DNA from 3 places in the Streptomyces sp. NPDC058525 genome. Region 2 is predicted to be linked to each of the others. Evidence: riboswitches for the same ligand, from Rfam matches in the RefSeq annotation. Region 2 holds a riboswitch; each other region holds the start of a gene.
The links. A riboswitch is a leader RNA that binds a small molecule or an ion and turns the genes downstream of it on or off. The one in region 2 is predicted to bind cobalamin.
Positions count from the first base shown of each region.

Region 1: it holds a riboswitch for cobalamin, as region 2 does, so the genes downstream of both, ACFWP3_RS27395 (ribonucleoside-diphosphate reductase subunit alpha) here and ACFWP3_RS12405 (CoA-acylating methylmalonate-semialdehyde dehydrogenase) in region 2, are expected to answer to the same signal.
Region 3: it holds a riboswitch for cobalamin, as region 2 does, so the genes downstream of both, metE (5-methyltetrahydropteroyltriglutamate--homocysteine S-methyltransferase) here and ACFWP3_RS12405 (CoA-acylating methylmalonate-semialdehyde dehydrogenase) in region 2, are expected to answer to the same signal.

Region 1 covers NZ_JBHXNP010000067.1:26,486-37,630, reverse strand. Annotated here, with positions in the region: gene ACFWP3_RS27430 (HD-GYP domain-containing protein) at 1-128, shown strand, start outside; gene ACFWP3_RS27425 (HD-GYP domain-containing protein) at 125-1,393, shown strand; gene ACFWP3_RS27420 (tetratricopeptide repeat protein) at 1,499-2,500, shown strand; gene def (peptide deformylase) at 2,559-3,203, shown strand; gene ACFWP3_RS27410 (helix-turn-helix domain-containing protein) at 3,541-4,512, opposite strand; gene ACFWP3_RS27405 (hypothetical protein) at 4,594-4,800, shown strand; gene ACFWP3_RS27400 (ribonucleotide-diphosphate reductase subunit beta) at 4,755-5,771, opposite strand; gene ACFWP3_RS27395 (ribonucleoside-diphosphate reductase subunit alpha) at 5,771-8,170, opposite strand; cobalamin riboswitch at 8,312-8,455, opposite strand; gene ACFWP3_RS27390 (GNAT family N-acetyltransferase) at 8,486-8,980, opposite strand; gene ACFWP3_RS27385 (Uma2 family endonuclease) at 9,059-9,643, shown strand; gene ACFWP3_RS27380 (CstA-like transporter-associated (seleno)protein) at 9,700-9,897, opposite strand; gene ACFWP3_RS27375 (carbon starvation CstA family protein) at 9,894-11,145, opposite strand, start outside.
Region 2 covers NZ_JBHXNP010000019.1:26,395-33,834, forward strand. Annotated here, with positions in the region: gene ACFWP3_RS12380 (hypothetical protein) at 1-520, shown strand, start outside; gene ACFWP3_RS12385 (enoyl-CoA hydratase) at 614-1,387, opposite strand; gene mmsB (3-hydroxyisobutyrate dehydrogenase) at 1,384-2,286, opposite strand; gene ACFWP3_RS12395 (enoyl-CoA hydratase/isomerase family protein) at 2,283-3,368, opposite strand; gene ACFWP3_RS12400 (acyl-CoA dehydrogenase family protein) at 3,365-4,516, opposite strand; gene ACFWP3_RS12405 (CoA-acylating methylmalonate-semialdehyde dehydrogenase) at 4,513-6,012, opposite strand; cobalamin riboswitch at 6,198-6,384, opposite strand; gene ACFWP3_RS12410 (hypothetical protein) at 6,544-6,900, shown strand; gene ACFWP3_RS12415 (DUF4430 domain-containing protein) at 6,897-7,385, opposite strand.
Region 3 covers NZ_JBHXNP010000084.1:10,468-21,612, forward strand. Annotated here, with positions in the region: gene ACFWP3_RS30880 (FAD-dependent oxidoreductase) at 1-364, shown strand, start outside; gene ACFWP3_RS30885 (PaaI family thioesterase) at 418-831, shown strand; gene ACFWP3_RS30890 (sensor histidine kinase) at 840-2,354, opposite strand; gene ACFWP3_RS30895 (response regulator transcription factor) at 2,347-3,024, opposite strand; gene ACFWP3_RS30900 (hypothetical protein) at 3,161-3,799, shown strand; gene ACFWP3_RS30905 (short-chain fatty acyl-CoA regulator family protein) at 3,844-5,247, opposite strand; cobalamin riboswitch at 5,488-5,708, shown strand; gene metE (5-methyltetrahydropteroyltriglutamate--homocysteine S-methyltransferase) at 5,873-8,197, shown strand; partial or broken gene ACFWP3_RS30915 (NAD-dependent epimerase/dehydratase family protein) at 8,376-8,997, shown strand; gene ACFWP3_RS30920 (MMPL family transporter) at 9,061-11,145, opposite strand, start outside.

The sequences.
Region 1 (11,145 bases), on a different contig from region 2:
GGCCCGCCGCCGAGGCCCGGTCGTCCGCCGCCGAGGCCCGGTCCGCCGACGACCGGTCCGCCGACGGCCGGTCCGGGGCCGGGGCCGCCGACGCGTCGGCCCGCCGCCGGGCGGAGGGCGGGGCGTGAGGGGGCCGGCCGCGCGGATCGTGCGGGGCGCGGCCGGTGCGCTCACCGCCGTCGCCCTCGGCCACACCCTGTGGAACGGCCTCGCCGAGCCCGGAGTCGCCCTGGCCTTCGGCATCCTGATCACCATCGGCGAGCTCGCCCGCCGTGACCAGGGCGGCCGGCCGGGCCCCACCGACCGCCGCCCCGCGCCCCTCGCCTCCGCCGGAGCCCTCGCCTACGCCCTCCTCGGGCAGAACGCCGGGCAGCCCACCCACCACGGGGTCCTCCAGGTCGTCGTCGTGGTCGTCGCGGCCGCCCTCGCCGGGATCGTCCCGCACGTCGCCCGGGGCCACGCGCCCGCCGCGGACCACGTGGCCCGGCGGGTCCTCACCGTCGCCTTCGCCGCCGTCTGTTTCCAGCCGCTCTACAACTCGGGCCGGCTGGAGGAGCGGGTCGGCCAGGGCCCGTACCTCGTCCTGTTCCTGCTCTGCCTGCTCGGCCTGACCGCCCTGTGCGACGCCGTGCTCGCCGCCCTGCTCGCCGGGGCCCGCACCGGCTGGCCGTACGGGCCCCTGCTGCGCGACGAGCTGCGCGCCCAGCTCGGCATCGGCTCGGCGATCTGCGCCACCGGCGTGGTGATGGCCCTCGGCGTCGCGGGGGCCGGGCTGTGGGCCCTGCCCGTCTTCAGCGTGCCCCTGCTGCTGACCCAGATGTCCTTCCACCGGATCGCCGCGATCCGCACCACCTACCGCCAGACCATCACCTCCCTGGCCCGGGCCACGGAGATCGCCGGCTACACCCCGCCCGGCCACGCCCGCCGGGTCGCCGAGCTGAGCTGCGCCGTCGGCCGGGAGCTGGGGCTGTCGGAGCGGGAGCTCACGGTCCTGGAGTACGCGGCGCTGATGCACGACATCGGGCAGCTCTCCCTCGTCGACCCCGTCCCGGACGGCGCCACCGCGGTCCTGCCCGCCGCCGAGGCCCGCCGGATCGCCGGGCTCGGCGGGGAGGTGGCCCGCCAGACCGGGGTGCCGCCCGAGGTGGCCGTGGTCGTCGAGCGGCAGGCCGAGCCGTACCGGGAGCAGCCCGTCGCCGCGCGCATCGTGCGCGCGGTCAACGCGTACGACGACCTGGTGGGCGGGGACCGTCACCCGAGCGGCTCACTGGCGGCCCTGGAAGAGCTCCGCCTGGGCACCGGGCACGACTACCAGCCTGAGGTCGTGGAGTGTCTGGCGAGGGTTCTGGCCAGGGGCGGACGTGACAGAGTTGTTCCCGTCCCACCTGGGTAACCCATGGGTAATGAGCGGCCGTCCGAGTGGGCATGGTTGGATGCCAGTAAGAGTGAGAGTGAGAGTGTCCGCAAGGCTGCACCGTCGGACCGGCAGGCGGGAATCGTGAGGATCTTCGGGAAGGTACGGCATCGGCCCTCCGCCTCGTGGCGGCAGGCCACCGACCGCGCGTTCACGCTGATCGGGGACGGGCGGTACGAGGACGCGGGCGCGCTCCTGACCAGGGCCGCGGACCTGGAGCCCTGGCTCTCCGAGTCCTGGTTCAATCTGGCCCTGCTGCACAAGTTCCGGCACGACTGGGAACAGGCGCGGGCCGCCGGACTGCGGGCCGTGGCCCTGCTGGACCGCGAGACGGGCGCCCCGGACTGGTGGAACGTGGGCATCGCCGCGACCGCGCTCCAGGACTGGCCGCTGGCCCGGCGGGCCTGGCAGGCGTACGGGCTGAAGGTGCCCGGGGACGCGCACGGCGCGGGCGGGAAGAACAGCGGCGAACCGGTGGGCATGGAGCTCGGCAGCGCCGCCGTACGGCTGTCCCCCGAGGGCGAGGCCGAGGTCGTCTGGGGCCGCCGGCTGGACCCGGCCCGGATGGAGGTCCTCTCGATCCCGCTGCCCTCCTCGGGGCGGCGCTGGGGCGAGGTGGTCCTCCACGACGGGGTCCCGCACGGCGAGCGGGTCACCGCGGCCGGGCCCTCGTACCCCGTCTTCGACGAGATCGAGCTGTGGGCTCCGTCGCCGGTGCCCACCTGGGTGGTGCTGCTGGAGGCGGCCGGCGAGGCGGACCGCAACGCGCTGGAGCAGCTGGCCTCGGACGCGGGCTTCGCCGCCGAGGACTGGTCCTCGTCGGTACGGCTGCTGTGCCGGACCTGCTCGGAGAGCGAGATGCCGAGCGACGAGGGCGACGGGGAGCACCTGGATCCGCACGACCACAGCGAGCCCGGGCACCCGGGGCCGCTGGGGCACCGCACGGCCGGGTCGGGTGCGCTGTGGGTGCCCGAGCGGGAGTGCGGCATCGCGGCTCCGGCCGGGCTGGTGCGCGGGCTGCTGGACGGCTGGGTCGCCGACAGCCCGGACACCCGTGAGTGGCGGGATCTCGAGGAAGTCTGCTGAGCCGGGGGCCGTAGGCTGTACGGGCACATCGGTGACTTACGGAAGGCGTACGGCGGACATGGCGCAGCAGGAGAACGAGGTTGTCGAGGTCGCGGGCGAGGTGAACGACGGGTACGTCGTGGACACCGAGAACTGTGCGGAGCGCGAGCTCGCCCACCGCGAGCGCGGCACCGCCCGCCCGATCACGGTGGTCGGCAACCCGGTCCTGCACCGGGAGTGCAAGGACGTCACCGAGTTCGGCGACGAGCTGGCGCAGCTGATCGACGACATGTTCGCCAGCCAGCGGGCGGCCGAGGGCGTGGGCCTGGCCGCGAACCAGATCGGCGTCGACGCCAAGGTCTTCGTCTACGACTGCCCGGACGACGACGGCAAGCGGCACACCGGCATCGTGGTCAACCCGAAGCTGGTCGAGCTGCCGGCCGGCGCCCGCGTGCTGGACGACTCGAACGAGGGCTGCCTGTCCGTCCCGACGGCGTACGCCTCGCTGGCCCGCCCGGACTACGCCGAGGTCGAGGGCCAGGACGCGCAGGGCAACCCGATCAAGGTGCGCGGCACCGGCTACTTCGCGCGCTGCCTCCAGCACGAGACCGACCACCTGTACGGGTACCTGTACATCGACCGGCTCTCGAAGCGCGACCGCAAGGACGCCCTGCGGCAGATGGCGGAGGGCACCCCCCGCTACGAGACGGTCCCGAACGACTGACCGCTGCGCACGTGCGGCAGGGCCCCGCTTCCCGTGAGGGAGCGGGGCCCTGCCGCGTCGGCCTGCTGTCGGCTGCTGCTGCTACTTCTGCTGCTACTTCTGCTGCTACTTCTTCTGCGCGAAGCCCCAGCCGCTGTCGGCGGGCGCGGCAGCGGTGAAGGTGCGGGCGGTACGGGACATACGGGCCCTCCTGAGCTGTGACGAGCGAGCGGTGCACGGGCCGGGCGCGGTGCGGGGCGACGGGGCCGGGCGTCATCACGGTACGCCACCGCCCGACTACGCAAGGGGCTGCTTTGGGCCAAAGGCTGCCGGTTCTCGGCCAAGGTCGGGCCGGCGGTCAGGCCACCGCCCGCGGGCCCCGGAAGGTGCGCCGGAAGGCGTTCGGGGTGGTGCCGAGCGTCCGCAGGAAGTGGTGGCGCAGGGCGGCCGCGGTCCCGAAGCCGCAGCGGCCCGCGATCGCGTCGACGGTCTCGTCGGTGGTCTCCAGCAGCTCCTGGGCGAGCAGTACCCGCTGGCGCAGCACCCACTGGTAGGGGGTGGTGCCGGTCTCCTGGAGGAAGCGGCGGGCGAAGGTGCGCGGTGACATGTGCGCGCGCTCGGCGAGCTGCTCGACGGTGATCTCGTCCTCCAGGTGCCGGGCCATCCACCCGATCACCTCGCCCACCGTGTCGCACGCCGTGCGCGGCAGCGGCCGCTGGATGAACTGGGCCTGCCCGCCGTCGCGGTGGGGCGGTACGACCATCCGCCGCGCGATGGTGTTGGCCACCTCGGCGCCCTGCTCCTGCCGTACGACGTGCAGGCAGGCGTCGATCCCGGAGGCGGTGCCGGCCGCGGTGATCACCGGGCCCTCGTCCACGTACAGCACGTCGGGGTCGACCAGGGCGTTCGGGAAGCGGCGCCGCAGCGTGGGCGCGTGCATCCAGTGCGTGGTGCAGCGCCGGCCTTCCAGCAGCCCGGCCGCGCCCAGCACGAAGGCGCCGCTGCACACGCTCAGCACCCGCGCGCCCCGGTCCACGGCCCGGTTCAGGGCGGCCAGCAGCGGCTCGGGGTAGTCGCGGGTGGGCGCCGTCCGGTCGGCGGGGAGGCAGATCAGGTCGGCCTCCTCCAGCCGCTCCAGCCCGTGGCGGAGCGTGAGGTCGAACAGGCCGTCGCCGCTGACCACCCGGTCGTCCTCGGCCGCACAGACGGCGAAGTCATAGGTCGGCAGGCCCATCGCGCTGCGGTCGATCCCGAAGACCTCGCAGAAGATGCCCAGCTCGAAGGGGGCGACCCCGTTGACGACCGCCACGGCCACGTTGTTCAGAGGCATGGGCCCAGTGTGGCAGTAATTCGCTCCTTCATGACAGTCCTGCCACTGTCCGGTTTTCCCCGGCCTCGCGAGAGTGGAGTCATGAACACGCTCCTGAACTACCTCGCCGTCCTCGCCCTCGCCGCTCTCCTCCTCGCCCCCGCCCTGTACGGAACGGCCCGGGAACGCAGAATCGACCGGCAGCTGCGCGAAGCAGCAGCCGGCCGATCAGAAGCCCGCGAGACGGGCGGGGCCCGGAAGGCTCAGAAGTCCTCGTCCAGGTCGACCGTGCCCTCGACGGCGACCTGATACGCCGACGGACGGCGCTCGAAGAAGTTGGTCAGCTCCTGGACACCCTGGAGCTCCATGAAGGAGAACGGGTTCTGCGAGCCGTACACCGGCGCGAAGCCGAGGCGGACCAGGCGCTGGTCCGCGACGCACTCCAGGTACTCGCGCATCGACTCGGTGTTCATGCCCGGCAGGCCCTCGCCGCACAGGTCGCGGCCGAACTGCAGCTCCGCCTCCACGGCCTCCTTCAGCATGTCGGTGACCTGCTGCTGGAGGGCGTCGTCGAAGAGCTCCGGCTCCTCCTTGCGGACCGTGTCCACGACCTCGAACGCGAAGTTCATGTGCATGGTCTCGTCGCGGAACACCCAGTTGGTGCCCGTGGCCAGACCGTGCAGCAGGCCGCGCGAGCGGAACCAGTACACGTACGCGAAGGCGCCGTAGAAGAACAGCCCCTCGATGCACGCCGCGAAGCAGATCAGGTTCAGCAGGAAGCGGCGGCGGTCGGCCTTCGTCTCCAGCCGGTCGATCTTCTCGACCGAGTCCATCCACTTGAAGCAGAACTGCGCCTTCTCGCGGATGGAGGGGATCTCCTCGACCGCGTCGAAGGCGGCCGCGCGGTCGTCCGGGTCGGGCAGGTAGGTGTCGAGCAGCGTCAGATAGAACTGGACGTGCACGGCCTCCTCGAACAGCTGGCGCGACAGGTACAGGCGCGCCTCCGGGGAGTTGATGTGCTTGTAGAGCGTCAGCACCAGGTTGTTCGAGACGATCGAGTCGCCCGTCGCGAAGAACGCGACCAGACGGCCGATCATGTGCTGCTCGGCCGGGGTCAGCTTCGCGAGGTCCGCGACGTCCGAGTGGAGGTCGACCTCCTCGACCGTCCACGTGTTCTTGATCGCGTCCCGGTAGCGCTCGTAGAAGTCCGGGTAGCGCATCGGGCGGAGCGTGAGCTCGAAGCCCGGGTCCAGGAGGTTCTTGTTGTCGGTGGAGCTCATTACTGGCAGGCCTCGCAGGACTCGGGGTTCTCAAGGGAGCAGGCCAGCGCGTCGGCGTCGACGGCCTGCGGAAGCGGGGTGGCGGCGGCCGGGACGGCGGACGCGGACGCCGCACGGGCGATCTTCGTCGCCGGGCGCGAGCGCAGGTAGTAGGTGGTCTTCAGACCCTGCTTCCAGGCGTACGCGTACATCGAGCTGAGCTTGCCGATGGTGGGCGTCTCCAGGAACAGGTTCAGCGACTGCGACTGGTCGAGGAACGGGGTACGGGCCGCCGCCATGTCGATCAGGCCGCGCTGCGGGATCTCCCACGCCGTGCGGTACAGCTCGCGCACCTCGGCCGGGATCCAGCCGAAGCCCTGCACCGAGCCGGAGGCCTCGCGCAGCGCCTCGCGGGTCTGCGCGTCCCACACGCCGAGCTGCTTCAGCTCCTCCACCAGGTACGCGTTGACCTGGAGGAACTCACCGCTCAGCGTCTCGCGCTTGAAGAGGTTGGAGACCTGCGGCTCGATGCACTCGTACACGCCCGCGATCGAGGCGATCGTCGCCGTCGGGGCGATGGCCAGCAGCAGCGAGTTGCGCATGCCGGTCTTCGCGACCCGGGCGCGCAGCGCCTCCCAGCGCTCCGGCCAGTTCAGCTCGACGTCGTAGTGGTCCGGGTGCAGTACGCCGCGCGCGGTGCGGGTCTGCTCCCAGGCCGGCAGCGGGCCGCTGCGCTCGGCGAGGTCGCAGGAGGCCTCGTACGCGGCCAGCATGATGCGCTCGGAGAGCTTGGTGGACAGGGCCTTCGCCTCGGGGGAGTCGAAGGGCAGCTTCAGCTTGAAGAAGACGTCCTGGAGGCCCATCGCGCCCAGGCCCACCGGGCGCCAGCGGGCGTTGGAGCGGCCGGCCTGCTCGGTCGGGTAGAAGTTGATGTCCACCACGCGGTCGAGGAAGGTCACGGCCGTGCGGACGGTCTCGTCCAGGCGCTCCCAGTCGATCTCCCCGCCGTCGGCTCCCTCCACGACGAAGGCGCCCATGTTGACCGAGCCGAGGTTGCAGACGGCCGTCTCGCCGTCGTTGGTGACCTCGATGATCTCGGTGCACAGGTTGGAGGAGTGGACGACGGTGCCCGGCTCGGCGGTCTGGTTCGCCGTGCGGTTGGAGGCGTCCTTGAAGGTCATCCAGCCCTGGCCGGTCTGCGCGAGGGTGCGCATCATCCGGCCGTACAGGTCGCGCGCGGGCATGGTCTTGCGGGCCAGGCCCTCGGCCTCGGCCTTGCGGTAGGCGGCGTCGAAGTCGTCGCCCCACAGGTCGACCAGCTCGGGCACGTCGGCCGGGGAGAACAGCGACCACTGGGCGTCGGCGTTGACCCGGCGCATGAACTCGTCCGGCACCCAGTGGGCCAGGTTCAGGTTGTGCGTACGGCGCTGGTCCTCACCGGTGTTGTCGCGGAGCTCCAGGAACTCCTCGATGTCGGCGTGCCAGGTCTCCAGGTAGACGGCGGCGGCGCCCTTGCGGCGGCCGCCCTGGTTCACGGCGGCGACGGAGGCGTCGAGGGTCTTCAGGAACGGCACGATGCCGTTGGAGTGGCCGTTGGTGCCGCGGATCAGCGAACCGCGGGCGCGGATGCGGGAGTACGAGAGACCGATGCCGCCGGCGTGCTTGGAGAGGCGGGCGACCTGGTGGTAGCGGTCGTAGATCGAGTCCAGCTCGTCCAACGGGGAGTCCAGCAGGTAGCAGGAGGACATCTGCGGGTGGCGGGTGCCGGAGTTGAAGAGCGTGGGGGAGGACGGCAGGTAGTCGAGGCGGCTCATCAGCCGGTACAGCGAGGCCACTTCCTCGAGGGCCTGCACGGACTCGTTCTCGGCCAGACCGCAGGCCACGCGCAGCATGAAGTACTGCGGGGTCTCGATCACCTGGCGGGTGATCGGGTGGCGCAGCAGGTAGCGGCTGTGCAGGGTGCGCAGGCCGAAGAAGCCGAAGCGGTCGTCGGCGCCCTCGGCGAGGGTGTGCTCAACCAGCGCGTCCAGGCGGCTCGCGTGGATCCGTACGAACTCGGCCGTGCGGTCGGCGATGAGGCCCTCGCGGTGGCCGACCTCGACGGAGGCCGAGAAGGAGGTCGAGCCCTGGCTCGCGGCCTCGTCGCGCACGGCCAGCGTCAGCAGGCGCGCGGCGAGCCGCGAGTACGCCGGGTCCTCGGAGATCAGCCCGGCGGCGGCCTCGGTGGCCAGGCCGCGCAGCTCGGCCTCGTCGGCGGCGGTGCTGCGGCCGCGCAGCGCGGCGGCCGCGACCCGGCCGGGGTCGGTGTCGGGGAGGTCCGCCGTCAGTTCGGTGAGGGTACGCAGCAGCGTGGCCCCCGGGCCCTCGGTGTTGTCGCCAGAAACGGACTCGGCGCGCGGTGCGGAAGGCGCGATGGTCACGGCGGGAGCTCTCCCTCGCTCGGCCCGGATCGACGGCGGGCGGGCACGGGGAGGCGCATGCGGGCGTGGCAGGCACGCGTAGACCGCACGGCGTCCACCGGCCCAACCGCGAGGCCCGGACGTATCGGCACCCGGTTCGGTCGACCCGGGCGCACCATCGGCAGGTCCTCGGACTTCATGTCCGGTAAGCGGACACTTCATACCGTTGCGGGACAGTTCCGGATTCACACCGGATTCCCCTGCGGCGACAGCAGGCATGAGCATACATGTGGGGGGCCGCAGATGCGTGACCCCCCACATGTTGTGTCGGTGTGGCTACAGCTCCAGACGGTACGTAAGCAAGGTGAGCCCGGGAACAGGCGCCCAATCCCGCTCCGGCGTACGGATGAAACCGAGCCGCTCGTAGATCCGCTGGGCCCCCGTCATGCCGCGCTGGGTGGACAGCACCAGGTGCGTGACGCCCGCCAGCTCCCGCGCGCGGGCCATGCAGGCGCGCACCAGCGCCTCGCCGGCGCCGCGTCCGCGCGCCTCGCGGGAGACGGCCAGCATCCGGAATTCGGCCTCGCCGGGGCCGGCGATGTCGGCCAGCGGACTGCCGGGCGGGGCGAAGGTCACCCCGCCGAGCACGGCCCCCTCCTCGGCGGCCACGAGCACCTCCCCGTCGGCGGCCCGCCCGGCGACATCGCGCAGCACGCCCGCGTAGAAGGCCTCACCGGAACCCAGGAGTCCGTCGCCCAGATAGGCCTGCGCGGTGATCTCACCCAGCTGCTCGTACTCGGCGGGCAGCGCCGCCCTGATCACGATGTCCATGTGGTCGAGTGTGCAGGACGGGTGTCGGCGCCCGGCGCTATCGTCGGAGACAGCACCGTCGATGAAGGTGAGTGAGGCATGACCGTGATGACCGACCGGCCCCACATGCTGACTGAGGACTTCGAGGCCGTGGCGCGGATAGCTGCAAGAGAGGTCGAAGGTCTGCGGCTGGAATTCATCGACGGGGTCATCAGGAGCAAGGCAGTGCCGGACGGAGATCACGACCGTATCGTTCTGTGGCTAGCACGCATCTGCATGCAGCACCGGCCCGAGTTGTGGCTCCACGTGGAGCGGGGGTTGGCTGTCGGGGACTACCGCTCGGGTCGCGCCCGTCCTGATGCGGCTCTCGCGCTTGATGATGCGTTCGTCGGCCAGGGAGAGTGGGCCGACCCCGCCCCGGTCCTGATGGTCGTCGAGGTTACCTCGTACGACACTGACACCGACCGGCGCGACCGCGTGGAGAAGCCCCTCGCCTACGCGCAGACTGGCATCCCTGTGTACCTGCTCATCGACCGGGAGGCTTGCGACGTGACCGTGTTCAGCGAGCCGGACGGCCGCCGATATGCGAACACCCACACGGTGGAGTTCGGCAACGACGTTGAACTCCCCGACCCGGTTAACGTCACCCTCCAGACCGAGTCCCTGAAGGACTGGGTGCGCTGAGCGGCACGAAGGCCCCGCCGCGTGCAGCGGCGGGGCCTTCGTGTGCGAGGCAGGGTTCAGCAGCAGCCGAAGCCCTCGCGGGGGTCGGCCTCGCGGGCGTCCGTGCGGGCGCGTTCGAAGGCGCGACGGGTCATGACCTGCGCGTCCGGGTCGTGGCCGCGGGCGTGGGCGACGTAGCGGTCGTACGCCGCCTCGCCCGAGAACTCGCGTACGAAGTACCGGACCCTGGCCAGCCGCTCCCGCAGGGCGGTCATGCCACCGGCTCCTTGACGTGACCGCCGCCCGAGTCGAGCCCGGCCGCGGTCAGCTCCGCCCGCTCCTCGGCGGTCGGGAACAGCCCGGCCGGCGCGATGATCTTCGACTCGGTCCACGGGACCTCGGCCAGCTTCGCCGACTCCGGGTTGCTGATCGCCTTGAAGCAGGTGCGGGCCGCGTCGGCCAGCACGATGATGATCAGCAGGGCGAACAGGGCGCACAGGACCCCGTCCACGGTGGCGTTGGTGACCACCGTCTGCATCTCCTCCATGTTCTTGGCGGGCGGCAGCACCTTGTCGGCGTCGATGCCGGCCTGGTACTTGTCGCGCTGGGCGAAGAAGCCGACCCGGACGTCCTCGGAGAAGATCTTCTGGTAGCTCGCGGTCAGCGTCACCGTGGCGTCCCAGGCCAGCGGCACCGCCGTCACCCAGGCCCACTTCAGGCGCCCCGACTTCACCAGCAGCGTGGTACACACCGCCAGGGCGACGGCGGCCAGCAGCTGGTTCGCGATGCCGAACAGCGGGAACAGCTGGTTGATGCCGCCCAGCGGGTCCTTCACGCCGACCCACAGGAAGTAGCCCCAGCCGCCGACCACGACGGCGCTGGCCAGCCACACGCCCGGCTTCCAGCTGACGTCCTTGAAGGACTTGTGCACGTTGCCCAGGGTGTCCTGGAGCATGAACCGGCCGACCCTGGTGCCCGCGTCGACCGTGGTGAGGATGAACAGCGCCTCGAACATGATCGCGAAGTGGTACCAGAACGCCTTCATCGAGCCGCCGCCGATGACCGAGGCGAAGATCTCCGACATTCCGAGTGCGAAGGTCGGCGCGCCGCCCGTACGGGAGAGCAGGCTCGTCTCCTCGACGTCCTTCGCGGCCTGGGCGAGGGCCTCCGGGGAGATGGCGAAGCCGAAGTTCGTGACCGCCTGCGAGGCCGACTCCACGGTGGTGCCGATGACGCCGCCGGGGGAGTTGATGGCGAAGTAGAGGCCGGGCTCCAGGATGCAGGCCGTGATCACGGCCATGACGGCGACGAACGACTCGGTGAGCATCGCCCCGTAGCCGATCATCCGGACCTGGGTCTCCTTCTGGATCATCTTCGGCGTGGTGCCCGAGGAGACCAGGGCGTGGAAGCCCGACAGGGCGCCACAGGCGATCGTGATGAACACGAACGGGAACATCGATCCGGCGAAGACCGGGCCGTCCCCGCGCGAGGCGAAGTCGGTGACCGCGGGCATCTTCAGGGTG
Region 2 (7,440 bases):
GACCCCGATCGACTTCCTGATCGCCAACCAGTTCAACCCGGCGGGCGGCTTCAAGTACAAGCCGGCCGACACCACCCCGACCGCCTACGCCTCCATCGACGCCCTGCGCGCCGTGGTCGGCGGCGGGTTCACGACGGCCCCGCCGGTCCCGGTCACCCCGGGCGCCCCGCAGTGGGTCTCCGCGGGCTCCTTCACCGCCGGCACCGCCACCAAGCTGGCCCTCACCGTCGACGACGGCGCCGGCGGCCTGAAGGTCTGCTCCGTCGCCTTCACCCCGACCGGTACGACGACCACGCTCGGCGACGTCCTGAACGCCGCGGCCGGCGGGGCCACTCCGGCCGGCTGCGTCACGAGCGTGACCCCCTCCTCGGGAACCGGCACCATCACCGCCGTCAACGGCAAGGCCAACAGCGGCTCGAACACCTGGAAGGTCAGCGTCGACGGCTCCGCCTTCGCCGGCGCCGCCCGCAACAAGGTGATCAACGTGGGCGACACCATCGCCCTGCGCTGGGGCGCCTGATCCGGCGGGGTGCGGGGCCCTTCCCTCCGGGGAGGGCCCCGCACCTGTCCGCACCGGCGACCGGACCCGCGGCCCCCGGACCCGCCCGCGGCCTCAGCCGTGCGTGAAGTGCGCCGGGCGCTTGTCCACGAAGGCGGTCATGCCCTCCTTCTGATCGGCGGTCGCGAACACCGCGTGGAACAGCCGCCGTTCGAAGCGGACGCCCTCGGTGAGGGTGGTCTCGAAGGCCCGGTTCACGGCCTCCTTGGCCATCATCGCGACCGGCTTCGACATCCCGGCGACGGTCTCGGCCACGGAGAGCGCCTCGGCGAGCAGCTCGTCGGCCGGAACGATCCGCGAGACCAGCCCGGCACGCTCGGCCTCCTCCGCCCCCATGGTGCGCCCGGTCAGGCAGAGCTCCATGGCCTTGGCCTTGCCGACGGCCCGGGTGAGCCGCTGGGAGCCGCCGATACCGGGAATGACACCGAGCTTGATCTCCGGCTGCCCGAACACGGCGGTGTCGGAGGCGAGCAGGATGTCGCAGAGCATCGCGAGTTCGCACCCGCCGCCGAGCGCGTAGCCGGAGACGGCCGCGAGCGTGGGCGTACGGACCTGCCCGAGCCGGTCCCAGGCGGTGAACCAGTCCGAGAGGTACATGTCCATGTAGCTCCGCGGCCGCATCTCCTTGATGTCCGCGCCCGCGGCGAAGGCCTTCGCCGATCCGGTCAGCACGATGCAGCCGACGTCCGGGTCCCGGTCCAGTTCCTCCGCGGCGGCCACGACCTCGGTCATGACCTGGAGGTTGAGGGCGTTGAGGGCCTGCGGCCGGTTGAGGGTGAGCAGGGCCACCCGGCCCTTGCGCTCCAGCAGGATGGTCTCGTAGCTCATGCGGGCGTTCCGTTCTGCGGTCGGAGGGTGCGGACGATCGCCGAGAAGTCCAGGGCGGCGCCCTCTCCCTGCGCGAACGCGGCGTACATCTCGGCGGCCTTGAGGCCGAGCGGCGCGTCCACGCCCCCGGCCCGCAGCGCGTTGGCGGCCAGGCCCAGGTCCTTGGCCATCAGGGGCGCGGCGAAGCCGGGGCGGTAGTCGCGGTTGGCGGGACTGGCCGGGACGGGGCCGGGGACCGGGCAGTTGACGGTCAGCGCCCAGCACTGGCCGGACGCCGTGGAGGCCACGTCGTAGAGGGCCTGGTGATCCAGCCCGAGGCTCTCGGCCAGCACGAACGCCTCGCTGACGCCGATCATCGACACGGCGAGGATCATGTTGTTGCAGATCTTCGCGGCCTGTCCGGCGCCCGCCGTCCCGCAGTGCACGGCCTTCCTGCCCATGGCGTCGAACAGCGGCTCGGCCAGGGCGAACTCGTCCGCCCCGCCCCCGGCCATGAAGGTGAGCGTGGCGGCCTCGGCGCCCATCACCCCGCCCGAGACCGGCGCGTCCAGCGCCCGGTGCCCGGCGGCGAGGGCCGCCTCGTGCGCCGTCCGGGCGTCGGCCACGTCGATGGTGGAGCAGTCGACGAACAGGGTTCCGGGCCGGGCGGCCGCGAGCAGCCCCTGCTCCCGGTACAGGGCGAGCACGTGGCGGCCGGCCGGCAGCATCGTGATCACCACATCGGCCGCGGCAGCCGCGCCCGCGGCCGAAGCGGCCGGCTCGACACCGGCCGCCGCGGCGGCCGCCGTCAGCTCCGGGACGAGGTCGAAGCCGAGGACGCGGTGCCCGGCCTTGGCCAGGTTGGCGGCCATCGGGCCGCCCATGTGGCCGAGTCCGATGAAAGCGACGGTACTGGTCACCAGGCGACCTCCTGAGACGATGCGGACGCGGCGAGGCGCAGTTCGTGCTCGCCGAGCGGGGCGAAGAACCGGTCCACGTCCGCCGGGCCCACCGCCTCGAGGGTGGCGGGGGACCAGTGCGGATCGCGGTCCTTGTCGATGACCTGGGCGCGGATCCCCTCGACGAGGTCGGCGCAGGACAGCGCGGCGCGGGAGACGCGGTACTCCTGCTCCAGGACGCGCTCCAGCGGGCCGAGCCGGCCGGCCCGGCGCAGCGAGGCCAGGGTGACCTTCACGGCGGTCGGGGACTTCGCCAGCAGGGTCGCGGCCGCGTCCCGCGCGGCGGGGATCCCCGTCGCCAGCAGCCTGCGGACGATCTCCTCGGCGGTGTCCGCGGCGTAGCAGGCGTCGATCCACTCCCGCGCGGCGGCGAGGTCACCCGGCGGGGGCTGTCGTACGTGGCGCTCCAGCGCCCCGTGCACGGAGCCGGTGGCCAGGTCGCGGGCCAGGTCCGGCAGCGCCGCCGACGGTACGAAGTGGTCGGCCAGGCCACACAGGAGGGCGTCGGCGGCGCCGACGGCGGCCCCGGTGAGGGCCAGGTGGGTGCCCAGCTCGCCCGGTGCGAGGGCCAGCAGGTAGGTGCCGCCCACGTCGGGCACGAAGCCGATGCCGGTCTCGGGCATGGCCACGCGGGTGCGTTCGGTGACGATCCGTACGGTGCCGTGGGCCGAGACCCCGACCCCGCCGCCCATCACGATCCCGTCCATGAGGGCCACGTACGGCTTGGGGTAGCGGGCGATGCGGGCGTTGAGGCGGTACTCGTCGCGCCAGAAGTCCGCCGAGGCGGTGCCGCCCGTGCGCGCGTCCTCGTGGATGGCGCGGATGTCACCGCCGGCGCACAGCCCGCGTTCCCCCGCGCCGTCGATCACGACGGTCTCCACGGACGGGTCGTCGCGCCAGGCGGCGAGCGCCTGGTCGATGCGCAGAACCATGGGGTGGGTGAGGGCGTTGAGGGCCTTGGGGCGGTTGAGGGTCACATACGCGGCGTGTCCCTCGGTGCGCAGCAGGACGTGGTCGTGGTCTTCGGGGGAGTCGTGGTTCATCGCAGGGTCTCCGTCAGTCCGCGCGCGACGATGACGCGCATGACCTCGTTGGTGCCTTCCAGGATCTGGTGGACCCGCAGGTCGCGGACGATCTTCTCGATGCCGTACTCGCTGAGGTAGCCGTAGCCGCCGTGCAGTTGGAGCGCGCGGTCGGCGACCGTGTAGCCGGTGTCGGTGGCGAACCGCTTGGCCATCGCGCACAGCCGCGGAGCCAGCGGATCGCCGGCGTCCAGGGCCTGCGCGGCCTGCCTGACCAGGGCGCGGGCCGCGGCCAGTTCCGTCGCCATGTCGGCGAGCCGGAACTGCAGCGCCTGGGCGTCCAGGAGCCGCCCGCCGAAGGCCTCGCGGTCGGCGAGGTACGACAGGCTGCGGTCCAGGGCGGTCTGGGCGCCGCCGAGCGAGCAGGCCGCGATGCCGAGGCGGCCGCCGTTCAGGCCGTTCATGGCGATGCGGAAACCGTCGCCCTCGGCGCCGAGCCGCCGGTCGGCGGGGACGCGCACCGCGTCCAGGACCACCTGCCGGGTGGGCTGCGCGTTCCAGCCCATCTTCCGTTCGTTGGCCCCGAAGGAGACCCCCGGGTCCTCGCGTTCCACGACGAACGCGGAGATCCCGCCGGGTCCCGCGGCGCCGGTGCGCGCCATGACGACGTACACCCCGGCGGCCCCGGCACCCGAGATGAACTGCTTCACGCCGGTCAGGACGTAGTGGTCGCCGTCCCGTTCGGCGCGGGTGCGCAGGGCGCCCGCGTCGGATCCGGCGCCGGGCTCGGTCAGGCAGTAGCTGCCCAGGGTCTCGGCCGAGCACAGCCCGGGCAGCCAGCGGCCGCGCTGGGCGGCGTTCCCGTACCGGTCGACCATCCAGGCGACCATGTTGTGGATGGACAGGTATCCGGCGATGGAGGGGCAGCCGGTCGCGAGGGTCTCGAAGACGAGGACCCCGTCGGCCCGGCCGAGCCCCGAACCGCCGTGCTCCTCGCGGACGTAGACCCCGCCCAGGCCGAGGGCGGCGGCCCGGCGGATGACGTCGACGGGGAAGTGCTTGTCCTGGTCCCAGGCCACGGCGTGCGGCGCCAGCTGCTCCTGCGCGAAGTCGAGGGTGACCTCGGCGAGGGCGAGCTGCTCCTCGGTGAGGGTGGTCACGGCGCTCATCCCATCGTGGGGATGGTGAAGCTCGCGCCCTCCTTGACCCCGGAGGGCCAGCGCGAGGTGACGGTCTTGGTACGGGTGTAGAAGCGGATCGAGTCCGGGCCGTGCTGGTTGAGGTCCCCGAAGCCGGAGCGCTTCCAGCCGCCGAAGGTGTGGTAGGCCACCGGGACGGGGATCGGCACGTTGACCCCGACCATCCCCGCGCCCACCCGGCGGGTGAAGTCCCTCGCGGTGTCGCCGTCGCGCGTGAAGATCGCCACGCCGTTGCCGTACGGGTGCTCGGTGGGCAGCCGGAGCGCTTCCTCGTAGTCGGCGGCCCGTACGACGCTCAGCACCGGGCCGAAGATCTCCTCGCGGTAGATCCGCATCTGCGGGGTGACGCGGTCGAAGAGGGAGGCGCCGGCGAAGTAGCCGTTCTCGTGTCCGGGCAGGGTGAACCCGCGCCCGTCCACGACGAGTTCGGCGCCCTCGGTGGCGCCGATGCCGACGTAGCGGTTGACCCGGTCGAGGGCGTCGCGGCTCACCAGCGGGCCGAAGTCCGCCTCGGGGTCGTCGGAGCGGCCGATGCGCAGGGCGGCGATCCGCTCCGTCAGCTTCGCGACCAGGGCGTCCGCGGTCTCCTCGCCGACCGGAACGGCCACGGCGATGGCCATGCAGCGTTCCCCGGCCGAGCCGTATCCGGCGCCGATCAGGGCGTCGACGGCCTGGTCGAGGTCGGCGTCCGGCATCACGATCATGTGGTTCTTGGCGCCGCCGAAGCACTGGGCCCGCTTGCCGTGGGCGGCGGCGGTGGCGTAGATGTGCGCGGCGATCGGGGTGGACCCGACGAAGCCCAGGGCATGGACGCGGGGGTCTTCCAGGAGGGTGTCGACGGCTTCCTTGCCGCCGTTGACCACGTTGAGCACGCCCGGCGGCAGCCCCGCCTCCAGGAAGAGCTCGGCGAGCCGCAGCGGGACCGAGGGGTCGCGCTCGGAGGGCTTGAGGATGAAGGAGTTCCCGCAGGCCAGCGCGGGCGCAGCCTGCCACAGCGGGATCATCGCGGGGAAGTTGAAGGGGGTGATCCCGGCGACCACGCCCAGCGGCGCGCGCAGGGAGTGCACATCGATGCCGGAGCCCGCGTTGTCGGTGAACTCGCCCTTGAGCAGGTGCGGGATACCGGCGGCGAACTCCACCACCTCCAGGCCGCGTTGCAGGTCGCCGTGGGCGTCGGCCACGGTCTTGCCGTGCTCGGCCGACAGCAGCCGGGCGATCGAGTCCCTTTCTCCCTCTACCAGCTGGAGGAAGCGGAGCAGGACGCGGGCGCGGCGCTGGGGGTTCCACGCGCCCCACTCGGCCTGGGCCCGCTCGGCGTCCGCGATGGCGGCCTCGGTGTCGGCGCGCCCGGCGAGCGGGACGCGGGCCTGGACGGCGCCGGTGTTGGGGTCGTAGACGTCGGCGAAGAGGCCGGACGCGCCGGTCGTGTGCTTTCCGCCGATGAAATGGGTGAGTTCACGGACCATGGGAGCCTGCTCTCGTCAGGTGGATCCGGGGATGGCACGGCAGACCGGCGCACGTGCCCGGTGGGGCACGCCGCTGCGGAAGGCCGTGGGAACTACGAGCGCGCGGAAAGGTGTGCGCGCTCCGCCGGATCACCAGGGTCGTGGGTACAAACCGGTGCCATGCGTGTCTGCTCCATCCTCGTGGACAACACGGAACGTTCCGCGGCCGGTATCCTGACTCCCGGATCCCCGCGTGCCGCCCGCCTTCCCGACAGCCCTCGTCAGTGGCGTGTGGATGGCAGCACACTCCCCGGTCACAGTGGCGGGACCGTGCCGGTTTCTCACCGGCTTCCCTGCACCGCGGACCTTGTGCCCACGAACATATAGTTGGACGTCCTAGTAAGTCCACCCCCCTCGCTCGACGCCCTTTGGACGGACCGGTTCCGTACATCCCGTTCCAGCCAGAATGAGGCGATACACCGGATCGGTGTGTTTGGATGACTTCTCAACTCGACTGCGAATGAGGGTGTTTGCGAAGGCGGGGAGGGAGCCGTGGCCGGTAAACCGGTTCCGCGCGCCGTGGAGGTCGACGGGTATCCGATGGTCGCCGTGACGGCACGCGAGTACGAGGGCCTGATCGCCGCGCGCCGCCAACTGGGCGCCCAGGTCGCCAGGCTGCGCACGACCAAGAGCGCTCTCGTCGACATCCTGGAGCTCGCCGAGGCGCTGGGCGCTGCCCTGGCCGACCGGATGCTCCCCGGGGAGGCGCCCGGCGCCGACGCGGCCGAGCCCGACGCGTCGGAGCTGCTGGGGGAGGCCCACCGGCGGATCGACCGGGCGCGGCGGATCACCGGAGTGGGCGGGGCGGACGCCCCGCGCACCGCGGCCCGGCCGGACGGCCGGCGCTAGAACGAGGTCCAGGTGAACGCCACCTGGTCGCCGGCCTTCAGCTTGAACTGGCAGCCGCCCACCGGAGTCGGGGTGCCGTTGACGGATATGCTCCAGTACGCCGAACCGCCGCCGCTGACCTCCTTGATGGTGTCGACCGAGAAGTCGTCGAAGGACGCGTACCAGGTGCCGTCCCAGCCGAAGTAGTTCAGGCGGGCGGCGTCGTCCAGCGCGGCGGTCGGGGTCGGCACGGGCGTCGGGTTCTGGCCGCCGTTGGTGCCGTCGCACTTGTGCGTGCCGCCGGTGGCCGTGGTGACGTCGTGCCCCTTGGACGTGATCTTGCCCTTGAACAGCAGCCCGTCCGGGCCCTGCACGGTCAGGCTCACCCTGACGGGCTTGTTCGTGTGGGGCGCCGGCGCGGCCTGGGCCGCCGCGGGCGCGGTGGCGAGGGCGAGCCCGAGAACGGCTGCGGTGACGAGGGCTCTGCGGGCGAGGGTCTGGCGCATCGAATGCCTTCCTGGCGTGGGTCACGGTCCCGCGCCGGTGGCCCGGCCGCACCGT
Region 3 (11,145 bases), on a different contig from region 2:
CGCGCCGCCCCGCCGGGTCCACCTGCTCCAGCGCAAGACGACCAAGGTCGGCGCCGGCCTCGGCACCACCACCGGCTGGATCCACCGGGCCGAGCTCAAGCACCGCGGAGTGGTCTCCGTCGCGGGGGCCTCGTACGAGCGCATCGACGACGAGGGCCTGCACATCACCGTCGACGGCGAGCAGCGGCTCGTACCGGCCGACACCGTCGTCCTGTGCACCGGGCAGGAGCCGCGCCGCGACCTGTACGAGGCGCTGCGCGCGGCCGGGGTCGAGGCGCACCTGATCGGCGGCGCCGACGTGGCCGCCGAACTCGACGCCAAGCGGGCCATCCGCCAGGGCACGGAACTCGCCGCCGCCCTCTGACCGAAAACCGACAGGGGATTGTGGTGGTCCGGCCGGGCCGCCACAATCGCCCGGTGACGTTCTCCTCCGCAGACGCAGACAAGATCCTCGCCGACAACTTCGCCCCCTGGGTGCTCGCCCTGGGCCTGAGCGTCCAGGAGACCGGCGAGCGGCACGCCGTCCTGCGGCTGCCCTGGTCCGAGGCCCTGGCCCGGGACGGCGGCGGGCTCTCCGGCCAGGCCCTGATGGCCGCCGCCGACACCGCCACCGTCATCGCGATCTCCAGCGCGCGCGGCGCGTACGGCCCGATGACCACCGTCCAGCAGTCGACGAGCTTCCAGCGCCCGGTGACCGGCGCCGACGTCCTGATCCACGTACGGGTCACCAAACTCGGCAAGCGGATGGCCTTCGCCGACATCACCATGACCCCCGAGGGCGCCGCGGAGCCGGCCGCCACCGCCTCCACGGTCTACGCCCTGCTCGGCTGAGCCCCCGGCTACCCGGGCAGGGCCGGGTCCCCGCCGTCCGCCACCGGCAGCCGCACCACCATCCGGGCTCCCCGCGGGGAGTCCTCGGCGGTGAGGGTGCCGCCGTGGTGGGCGGCCAGGTCCCGGGCTATGGCGAGGCCCAGGCCGGCCCCGCCGTGGTCGCGGCTGCGGGCGTCGTCGAGACGGGTGAAGCGCTCGAAGACCCGTTCCCGGTCGCCCGGCGGGATTCCGGGACCGTCGTCGGTCACTTCCAGCACGGCGGTCCGTCCGCCCGGACCGCCGGCGGTGCTCAGCACGAGGTCCACCCGCCCGCCCGCGAACCGCTGGGCGTTGTCGAGCAGGTTGGTGACCACCCGGGCCAGCCACAGCGCGCTGCCGTCCACCCGGACGCCGTCCGCCAGCCGCGTCCGCACCGGGACCCGGTCCCCGAGGCGCGCGTCCACGGCGCCCCGGACCACGGTGCCCAGGTCCAGCCGGGCCGAAGCCATCGGCTGGGCGGCGTCGATCCGGGCGAGCAGCAGCAGGTCGGAGGCGAGCTGCTGGAGCCGCTCGATGTCCTGGAGCGCGCCGCTGATCAGTTCCGGCCACAGTTCCGGGTCCCGGACCGCCAGAGCCACCTCCAGCTGGGTGCGCAGCACCGTGATGGGGCTGCGCAGTTCGTGGGAGGCGTCGGCGATGAACCGGCGCTGGCGGATCCCGGCGGACTCCAGCCGGTCCAGGGTGGAGTTCATCGTCTGCGCCAGCCGGGCGACCTCGTCGCGGGTGGGCGGTACGGGGACCCGGCGGTGCAGGTCCCGGTCGCTGATCCCGGCGACCTCGGCGCGGATCGCCTCGACCGGCCCGAGGGCCCGGCCCGTCACCCGCCAGGTGACGAAGGCGACGGTTGCGAGGAGCAGCGGGCCGCCCACCGCGAGCGCGGCGGCGGTGGTGTCGTCGGCCGCGTCCACATCGCGCAGCGAGGTCCCGACGAATACGGTGACCATGCCCTGCGGGGTCTCCGTGGTGACCTGGACGACCCGCTGGCGGTGTTCGCCGCCGAGCGGGCCGGCGTTCAGGGTGCGGGACTCCTTGCCGGGCCGCAGGGGTCTGACGGGGGCGATCGGGAACTCTCCGGCCGGGTTCGGATAGGCGCGCAGCACCCGCCCGCGGGCGTTCACCACCTGGACGAACTCGACACCGTGCAGGGTCGGCCGCATCTTCTCGAGGTCCCCGGAGGCCGCGAGCCGGGCGATCGTCTCGGCCTGCCGCGCGGCGTCGCGTTCGGCGTTGCGCAGCAGATTGGCCTCCAGCAGGCCCAGCAGGGCGAAGGAGGCCAGGGCCAGGGCCACGGCGACGACCAGGACGGCGCCGAGGGTGGCCCGGGCCCGGACGGTGGTGGGCAGGACTCGGCGCAGCGGAGAGCGCCGGAGCCGGTGCCGCAGCCGGCGCGGGCCGGGCAGGTCACGAAGTTCGCGCAGGTCGAGCAGTCCGCGCAGTCCGCGCAGGCGCGGGAACCGGTCGCGGGGGAGCAGGGGCTCAGCCACCGTCGACCGCCAGCCGGTAGCCCGCCCCGCGTACGGTCTCCAGCGCGGCGCGGCCGAACGGCGCGTCGATCTTGCGGCGCACGGCGCTGATGTGGACCTCGACCACGTTGGGGTCGCCGGCGAAGGCGATGTCCCACACCTGCTCCAGGATCTCCCGCTTCGGCACGACCTCGCCCGGGCGCCGCGCCAGGTACTCCAGGACCGCGAACTCCCGGGCCGTCAGCCGTATCTCGGTGTCGCCTCGGGAGCAGCTGTGCCGGGCCGGATCCAGCACCAGGTCGCCGAAGCGCATCACCTGGGGGCCGCGGCGGCCCGTGCGCCGGGCCAGCGCGCGCAGCCGGGCGACCAGGACGAGGTAGGAGAAGGGCTTGGACAGGAAGTCGTCGGCGCCGGTGTCCAGGGCCTCCGCCTCGTCGTACTCGCCGTCCTTCGCCGTGAGCATCAGGATGCCGGACTCGTTCCCGGCGGCGCGCAGCCGTGCGCAGACCCGGTAGCCGTTGAGGCCGGGCAGCATGATGTCGAGCACGATCAGGTCGTAGTCGTGCTCGGTGGCCAGCCACAGCCCTTGCGGCCCGTCGTGGGCCACGTCCACCGAGAACCCCTCCGACTGGAGTCCCCGTTGCAGGGCCACGGCCAGCCGGCGTTCGTCCTCCACCACCAGTACGCGCATGCCGACCAGGGTCTCAGGCCCGGCCCGCGACAGGCTGAAGAGGTCTTCAGCTGACTTCAGGTGGGCTTCAGCATCCGCTCAGCATGCTCTGCAACGAGCCGGGCGCCGTGCCTGGTTGTGCCTGAGGAGTCCTGGTATGTCTGAATCCTTCCCGCCGTCCGAGCAGCCCGGGCAGGCCCCGCCGCCCGCGAACGCCCCGCAGTCCGGCGCGCGCAAGCGCGTGGACCTGGGGCGCCTGGTGCCCCGGCGCAAGGGCGCCCGGTGGGCGGCGCTGGGCGCGGCCGTGGTGATCGTCGGCGGTGTGGCGGTGGCGGTGGCCGTGGACGAGCACCACGACGAGCGGAGGGCCGGGTTCCGCTTCGGCTGGGCCGAGCGCGGCCCCGAGGGCGGCGAGCGGCGCGGTCCGGCGGCCGGCGGCGAGCACGGCGAGCGGGTGTTCGGCGACACCGAGAACCGCAAGCACCCCAAGGACCTCAAGGTGTTCAAGGAGATGCGGGAAGGGGCCCCGAACCCGCGCGCCGCCGAAGAGGGTCCCGCGGGCTCCGCGAAGACCGCCCCCGCGCCCCTGCCCTCGCTGGCCATCGGGCAGGCGGCCGACAAGGCGGCCGGGGCGGTGGACGGCGGCAAGGTGGAGAGCATCCGCGTGGTCGCCCAGGAGGGCGGCGGCAGCGCGTGGCTGGCCGTCGTACTCGGACCGGACGGCGTCCGGCACGCGGTCACGGTCTCCGGCACGGACGGCACCGTCACCAGCAACGTCCCCGTCAACCGGCCGTAGCCGGGCGGGCGTAGGCGGGCGGGGGCGTCGTCGGGCGGCGCGGCTCAGCCGCGTTCGGCCGCGACCGGGTACGGCACGAAGCTGCTGCTGTTCTCGTCGACGGCGAGGGCCCGGCCGAGGGGCGGCACGGCCCGCTGCGGGCAGTCGAGGCGTTCGCAGAGGCGGCAGCCCATGCCGATCGGGGTGTCGGCGGAGGTCTTGCCGAGGTCGAGGCCGTCGGAGTAGACGAGCCGGGAGGCGTGCCGGATCTCGCAGCCCAGGCCGATCGCGAAGGTCTTGCCCGGTTCGCCCCAGCCGCCGCGGTGGCGGGTGACGGCGCGGGCGGTCCACAGATGGCGCTGTCCGTCGGGCATGGCGGCGACCTGCACGTGGATGCGGCCGGGCGCGGCGAAGGCCTCGTACACGTTCCACAGCGGGCAGGTGCCGCCGGCGCGGGAGAAGTGGAATCCGGTCGCCGACTGTCGCTTGGACATGTTGCCCGCCCGGTCGACCCGTACGAAGGAGAAGGGCACCCCGCGCAGCCGGGGGCGTTGCAGGGTGCTCAGCCGGTGGCAGACGGTCTCGTAGCCGAGGCCGAAGCGGTCCGTGAGCCGCTCGATGTCGTAGCGGAACTCCTCGGCGGCCGTGTGGAAGGCGCCGTACGGGAGGATCAGCGCGGCGGCGAAGTAGTTGGCGATGCCGATCCGGGCCAGGGCGTGGGCGGGGGAGTCCGCCGGGAAGTCCTCGGCCGCCAGCCGGTCGAGCTCCTGCCCGTACTCCAGCAGCGCCAGCTGGGTGGCCATCCGGAAGGCCTGCTGGCCCGGCCGCAGCCGGCTCGACACGTGCAGGACCCGGCTCGTCGCGTCGTAGTGGTGCAGCCGGTCCGAATCGGCCGCGAGGCGCACCCCGTGCCGGTCCAGGAGCCGCGCCGACAGGGCGCGTACGACGTCCCCCGGGCGGATCCCGATCTCGCGGGCCAGCGACTCGGCGGCGAGATCGGTGTCGTGGAGGTAGTTCTGCCGCCGGTAGAAGAACTCGCGGATCTCCTCGTGCGGCGAGCGCGGCCCCTCCGCCGCGCCGTCCCGGCCGTCCGCGTCCCCGGCGAGCCGCTCGGCGAGCAGCTGGGAGCGCCGGCCGAGGTCCAGCAGCACCCCGGCGACGGCGGGCATCCGGGTGGCCAGCTCCGCCAGGTCCGACGGGGACACCCGGGCCTCGGCGACCTCGGTGGCGAGGGCCTCGCGCAGGTCGGCCAGCAGCCGGCTGGTGTCGCGCTCCGAGAAGAAGCCGGGATCGACGCCGAAGGCCTCGGTCAGCCGCAGCAGCACGGGCACGGTGAGCGGCCGCGAGTCGTGTTCCATCTGGTTCAGGTAGCTCGGCGAGATCGCGAGGACGCGCGCCAGCTCGGCCTGGCTCATCCGGCGCTCCTCGCGCAGCCGCCGCAGTCTGGCCCCCGCGTACGTCTTGCCCACCGCGCTCCCCCTCCGTGTGACCGGGACGCCGCAACCCTACGCGGGATCCCGGCGCCGCAGGTCTTTGCAAACTTGGCAAAAACACCTCCTGGGATTCGCAGAACTTGGCATGCGTGCCTCTTCACCGGCCGCGGACGAGCGGTCCACGGGGACGATGACGGTCTTGGCAAGGGGGCGCCGTGTCCCATGTCACCGTCCGGCATGTGAGCCGCTGTACCGGTCCTCCAGGACCTGCGCATACGCTGATCGACAGCAGCTGGTTCGCCCCGTCCGCCAGACGGGATGCGTCGTAAGAGGGAACCCGGTGGGAATCCGGGACTGCCCCGCAGCGGTGAGCGGGAACGACCGCCGTCATACGCACTGGACCCGGACGGGTCTGGGAAGCGACGGCCAGTAGGTGTCTGCCCCAACGGCAGACGTGCCCGCAAGTCCGAAGACCTGCCCGTTGCCCGCGCACGCACAGCCGTGCGCGGACATCCCGGTGACCTCGTGGGCGGGTCGGCGAACAGATCTCGACGGCAGCAGCGGCGCATCGCGCCCCGGCGGACCGTCAGGTCCGTGACCCCTTCGCGCTCCACGTCCCGCCACCGGGACTCATGGAGACAAGCTCGCGAAGGAGAGTTCCGTGACAACCGAGTCCGCGACCGCGGCCGTAGAGGCCACCGTGTACGGCTACCCCCGCCAGGGGCAGAACCGTGAACTGAAGAAGGCCATCGAGGGCTACTGGAAGGGCCGCGTCAGCGCCGAAGCCCTCCACGAGACCGCCGCACTCCTGCGCCGGACCAACTGGGGCCGGCTGGCCGACGCCGGCATCACCGAGGTCCCCACCGGCGACTTCTCGTACTACGACCACGTCCTCGACACCAGCGTCATGGTCGGCGCCGTCCCCGCCCGCCACCGCGCCGCGGTCGCCGCCGACGCCCTCGACGGCTACTTCGCCATGGCTCGCGGCACCCAGGACGTGGCGCCGCTGGAGATGACCAAGTGGTTCGACACCAACTACCACTACCTGGTGCCGGAACTCGGGCCCGACACCCGCTTCACCGCCGACTCCACCCGGCAGGTCGCCGAACTGAAGGAAGCCCTGGCCCTCGGCCTGAAGGCCCGCCCGGTGCTCGTCGGACCGGTCACCTACCTGCTGCTCGCCAAGCCCGCCCCCGGCGTGGCCGAGGACTTCCAGCCGATCACCCTGCTCGACCGGCTGCTGCCCGTGTACGCCCAGGTCCTCGCCAACCTGCGCGCCGCCGGAGCCGAATGGGTCCAGCTGGACGAACCCGCCCTCGTGGCGGACCGCTCCCCGGCCGAACTGGGCGTCGCCGCACGGGCCTACCGCGAGCTCGGCGGACTCGACCAAGCCGAGCGGCCCAAGCTGCTGGTCGCCTCGTACTTCGACCGGCTCGGCGAGGCCCTGCCCGTGCTGGCCAAGGCCCCCGTGGAAGGACTCGCGCTCGACTTCACCGAGCGGGCGGCCGCCAACCTCGACGACCTCGCGGCGGTGGGCGGACTCCCCGGCAAGCGCCTGGTCGCGGGCGTGGTCAACGGCCGCAACATCTGGATCAACGACTACGAGAAGTCCCTCACCACCCTCGGCACCCTGCTCGGCCTCGCCGACCGCGTCGACGTCGCCGCGTCCTGCTCCCTGCTCCACGTACCGCTGGACGCGGGCGCCGAACGGGACATCGACCCGCAGATCCGCCGCTGGCTGGCCTTCGCCCGCCAGAAGACCGCCGAGATCACCACCCTCGCCCGCGGCCTCGCCCGGGGCACCGGAGCCATCGCGGCCGAACTCGCCGCCAACCGCGCCGACCTGGCCTCCCGTGCGAACTCCGCGATCACCCACGACCCGGCCGTACGGGCCCGGACCGCGGCCGTCACCGACACCGACGGCCGCCGCTCCCAGCCGTACGAGCAGCGTGCGGCGGCCCAGCGGGCCCACCTGGGGCTGCCGCTGCTGCCCACGACGACCATCGGCTCCTTCCCGCAGACCGCCGAACTGCGCACCGCCCGCGCCGACCTGCGCGCCGGGCGGCTCGACGAAGCCGGCTACGAGAGCCGCATCGAGGCCGAGATCCGCGAGGTGCTCTCCTTCCAGGAGAAGACCGGCATCGACGTCCTCGTGCACGGCGAGCCCGAACGCAACGACATGGTCCAGTACTTCGCGGAGCAGCTCACCGGATACCTGGCCACTCAGCACGGCTGGGTCCAGTCCTACGGCACCCGCTACGTGCGGCCGCCGGTCCTGGCCGGGGACATCTCTCGTCCGGAGCCGATGACCGTGCGCTGGACGACGTACGCGCAGTCGCAGACGGCCAAGCCGGTCAAGGGCATGCTGACCGGCCCCGTCACCATGCTCGCCTGGTCCTTCGTACGCGACGACCAGCCGCTCGGCGACACCGCCCGGCAGGTCGCGCTCGCCTTGCGCGACGAGGTGAACGACCTGGAGGCCGCCGGTACTTCGGTGATCCAGGTCGACGAGCCCGCCCTGCGCGAGACGCTGCCGCTGCGGGCGGCCGACCACGCCGCGTACCTGGCCTGGGCGACGGAGTCCTTCCGTCTCTCCACCAGCGGTGTCCGGCCGGACACCCAGATCCACACCCACATGTGCTACGCGGAGTTCGGCGACATCGTCGAGGCCATCGAGGCCCTCGACGCCGACGTCATCAGCCTGGAGGCGGCCCGCTCCCACATGCAGGTGGCCGACGAGCTCGCCGGTGCCGGATACCCCCGCGAGGTCGGCCCGGGCGTCTGGGACATCCACTCCCCGCGCATCCCCTCCGCCGAGGAGGCGGCGGCCCTGCTGCGCAAGGGGCTCGAGGCCATCCCGGCCGAGCGTTTGTGGGTCAACCCGGACTGCGGGCTGAAGACCCGCGGCTGGCCCGAGACGAAGGCCTCCCTGGAGCACCTCGTCGAGGCCGCGCAGCAGGTCCGTACGGAGATCGCGGCGAACTGAGACCGGGCGGGCCCGCGTCGGCCCTGACGGGCACGGGCGGGTACGGGCGCGGGCGCGGGGCGGGCGCGGGGATGTGCCACCCCGCACCCGCCCGTCGTACCCGGGCCCCCGGGCCGTGCGGTCCGCCGCTCGCGCTCGTGTGCGCGGGTGAGTTCTCAAGTCGTCCACGTTGTCGTAGGGGTACGGCCCGGTGGACGGCCCGCTGACCGAGGGGCTGCCGCTCGCGGCGACCGGCCCCAAGGGGCGGGTGCGGGCGGCGGCCTGGGAGCAGGCGCGGCCGCTGCACGAGCAGGGCCGCATCAGGGCGGTCGAGGTGCGGGCCTCGGACTTCTTCGGGCCCGGCGTCACCGACGGCGGCCACCTGGCCGCACGGGTCGTGCCCCCGCTGCTGCGCGGCAAGCCGGTCTCCGTGCTCGGGGATCCGGACGCCCCGCACAGCTGGACCTATCTGCCCGACGTGGCCGGGGCGCTGGCCGAGGTCGCGGGCGAGGAGCGGGCCTGGGGACGGCCCTGGCACGTCCCGACGGAGCCCGCGCTCTCGGTCCGGGAGATGGCCGGCCGGCTGGCCGCCCGGGCGGGAACGGCGCCGGCCGCGGTGCGCGGGTACGCCGCCGGCCGTGGGCGGGCTCTTCTCCCTGCTGCTCCGCGAACTCAAGGAGATCCGCTACCGGTTCGACCATCCGTTCGTGGTCGATTCGAGTGCCTACGAGGCCGCCTTCGCGCTCCGGGCCACTCCCCTCGAGGAGCAGGTCGCGGCGACCGTGGACTGGTGGCGCGAGCGGGTGGCGGCCACCGGATGACGCGACGGGCCGGCCCCGGCTGTGAGAACAGCCGGGACCGGCCCGCCCCGTTCACGCGGATCCTCAGCGGGAGGAGTCCGCGAGGTGCAGGTCCCGCTCCCGGGCGCGCCCCGGGGCCCCGCCGTCCCCGAGCTTCGCGCCCTCCACGTCCACGTTCGGCAGCAGCCGGTCCAGCCACCCGGGCAGCCACCAGGCCGACCTGCCGAGCAGGGCGAACAGGGCCGGGACGATGGCCATGCGGACGACGAACGCGTCGAAGAGGACGGCCGTCGCCAGGGCGAAGCCGATCATCTTGATCATGTCGTTCTGCTCCGTGATGAAGCCGGAGAACACGCTGATCATGATGATCGCGGCCGCGCTGACCACGCGCCCGCCGTAGCGGAAGCCGGTGACGACCGCCTCGCCGGGCCGCGCCCCGTGGGCGTAGGCCTCGCGCATCCGGCTGACCAGGAACACCTCGTAGTCCATCGCGAGGCCGAACACCACGCCGATCATGAAGATAGGCATCGTGCTCATCACCGGACCGGCCTCCTTGACGCCGAACACGTCGGCGAGCCAGCCCCACTGGAACACCGCCACCACGGCCCCGAGCGCCGCGCCCACCGACAGCAGGAAGCCGAGGGCCGCCTTGAGCGGGACGAGGACCGATCGGAAGACGAGCATCAGGAGGAGGAAGGCGAGGCCGACCACGAGTGCCAGGTACGGCACCAGGGCGTCGTCGAGGGTCTTCGAGAAGTCGATGAACATGGCGGTCTGACCGGTCACCAGCACCTCGTCGGCGCCAGTGGAGCCCTCGATGCCGCCCATGCCGGCCCGGATGGAGCGGACCAGTTCCTCGGTGGCGTGGTCGGTGGGGCCGGTGGCCGGTACGAGGTTCAGGATCGCGGTGTCGTTGGCCGCGTTGGGCGCGGCCGGTGACACGGTGGCGACCCCGTCCAGACCGGCCAGGGCCCGGCCGACTCCGCCGGCGGCGGCCGAGGCGTCCGGGGCGCTCACCGTGATCGTCAGCGGTCCGTTGAAGCCGGGGCCGAAGGACTCCGAGAGCATGTCGTAGGCCTTGCGCTGGGTGGTCTCCGGCGCCATCGTGCCCTCGCCGGGCAGCCCGAGCTCCAGGGAGGCGGCGGGCAGCGCGACCGCGCCCAGTCCGACCACGCCGACCAGCAGCACGGCCACCGGGTGGCGCAGCACGTAACGGGCCCAGCGGGTGCCCAGGTTGGGCTTCTGGCGTGCGGCCGCCTTGGCGGCCTTGCGCTGCTGCCGGGCGGAGAGCGGCTTGCCGTTGACCGCCTTGCGGTCGATGCGGCGCAGCACCTTGACCGGTGCGAAGCCGAGCAGGGCGGGGACGAGCGTGACGGCGATGAGGACGGCGACGGCGACGGTGCCCGCGGCGGCCACGCCCATCTTGGTGAGCATCGGGATGTTCACCACGGCGAGGCCGGCCAGCGCGATGATGACCGTCAGTCCGGCGAAGACGACGGCCGATCCCGCGGTGCCGACGGCGCGTCCGGCCGCCTCCCGCCGCTCGCGGCCCTCGGCGATCTCCGAGCGGTAGCGGGAGATGATGAACAGGGCGTAGTCGATGCCGACCGCGAGGCCGATCATCATGGCCAGCGTGGACGTGGTCGCGGACAGTCCGAGGGTGCTGCCGAGCGCGGTGATGGCGCTGATGCCGACGCCGACGCCGATGAGCGCGGTCAGCAGGGGCATGCCGGCGGCGACCAGCGATCCGAAGGTGATGAGCAGGACGATCGCCGAGACGAGGATGCCGATGCCCTCGGCGCCGCCCATCGCGGCTTCGATCCGGACGGCGTCCCCGCCCGCCTCGACGGTCAGGCCGGAGCCGCGGGCCTTGTCCAACGCCTGGTCGAGGGCGTCGTGTTCCTTGTCGGTCAGCTCGGTCGCCGCGACCTTGTACGTCACGACCGCGTACGCGGTGGTGGAGTCCTTGCTGAGGGCGCCGGCCGCGTACGGATCGGTGACGGAGGCCACCTCCGGGGCCGCGGTCAGGTCGGAGACGAGCCCGGAGACCGCCGCCTTCCGCTCGGGGCCGGCGATGTCCTGGCCCTGGGGGGCGCGGATGACCACGCGGGCGCTCGCACCGTCGGCGCCGGCGGCCGGGAACTTCTCCTTCAGCAGGTCGAAGGCCTT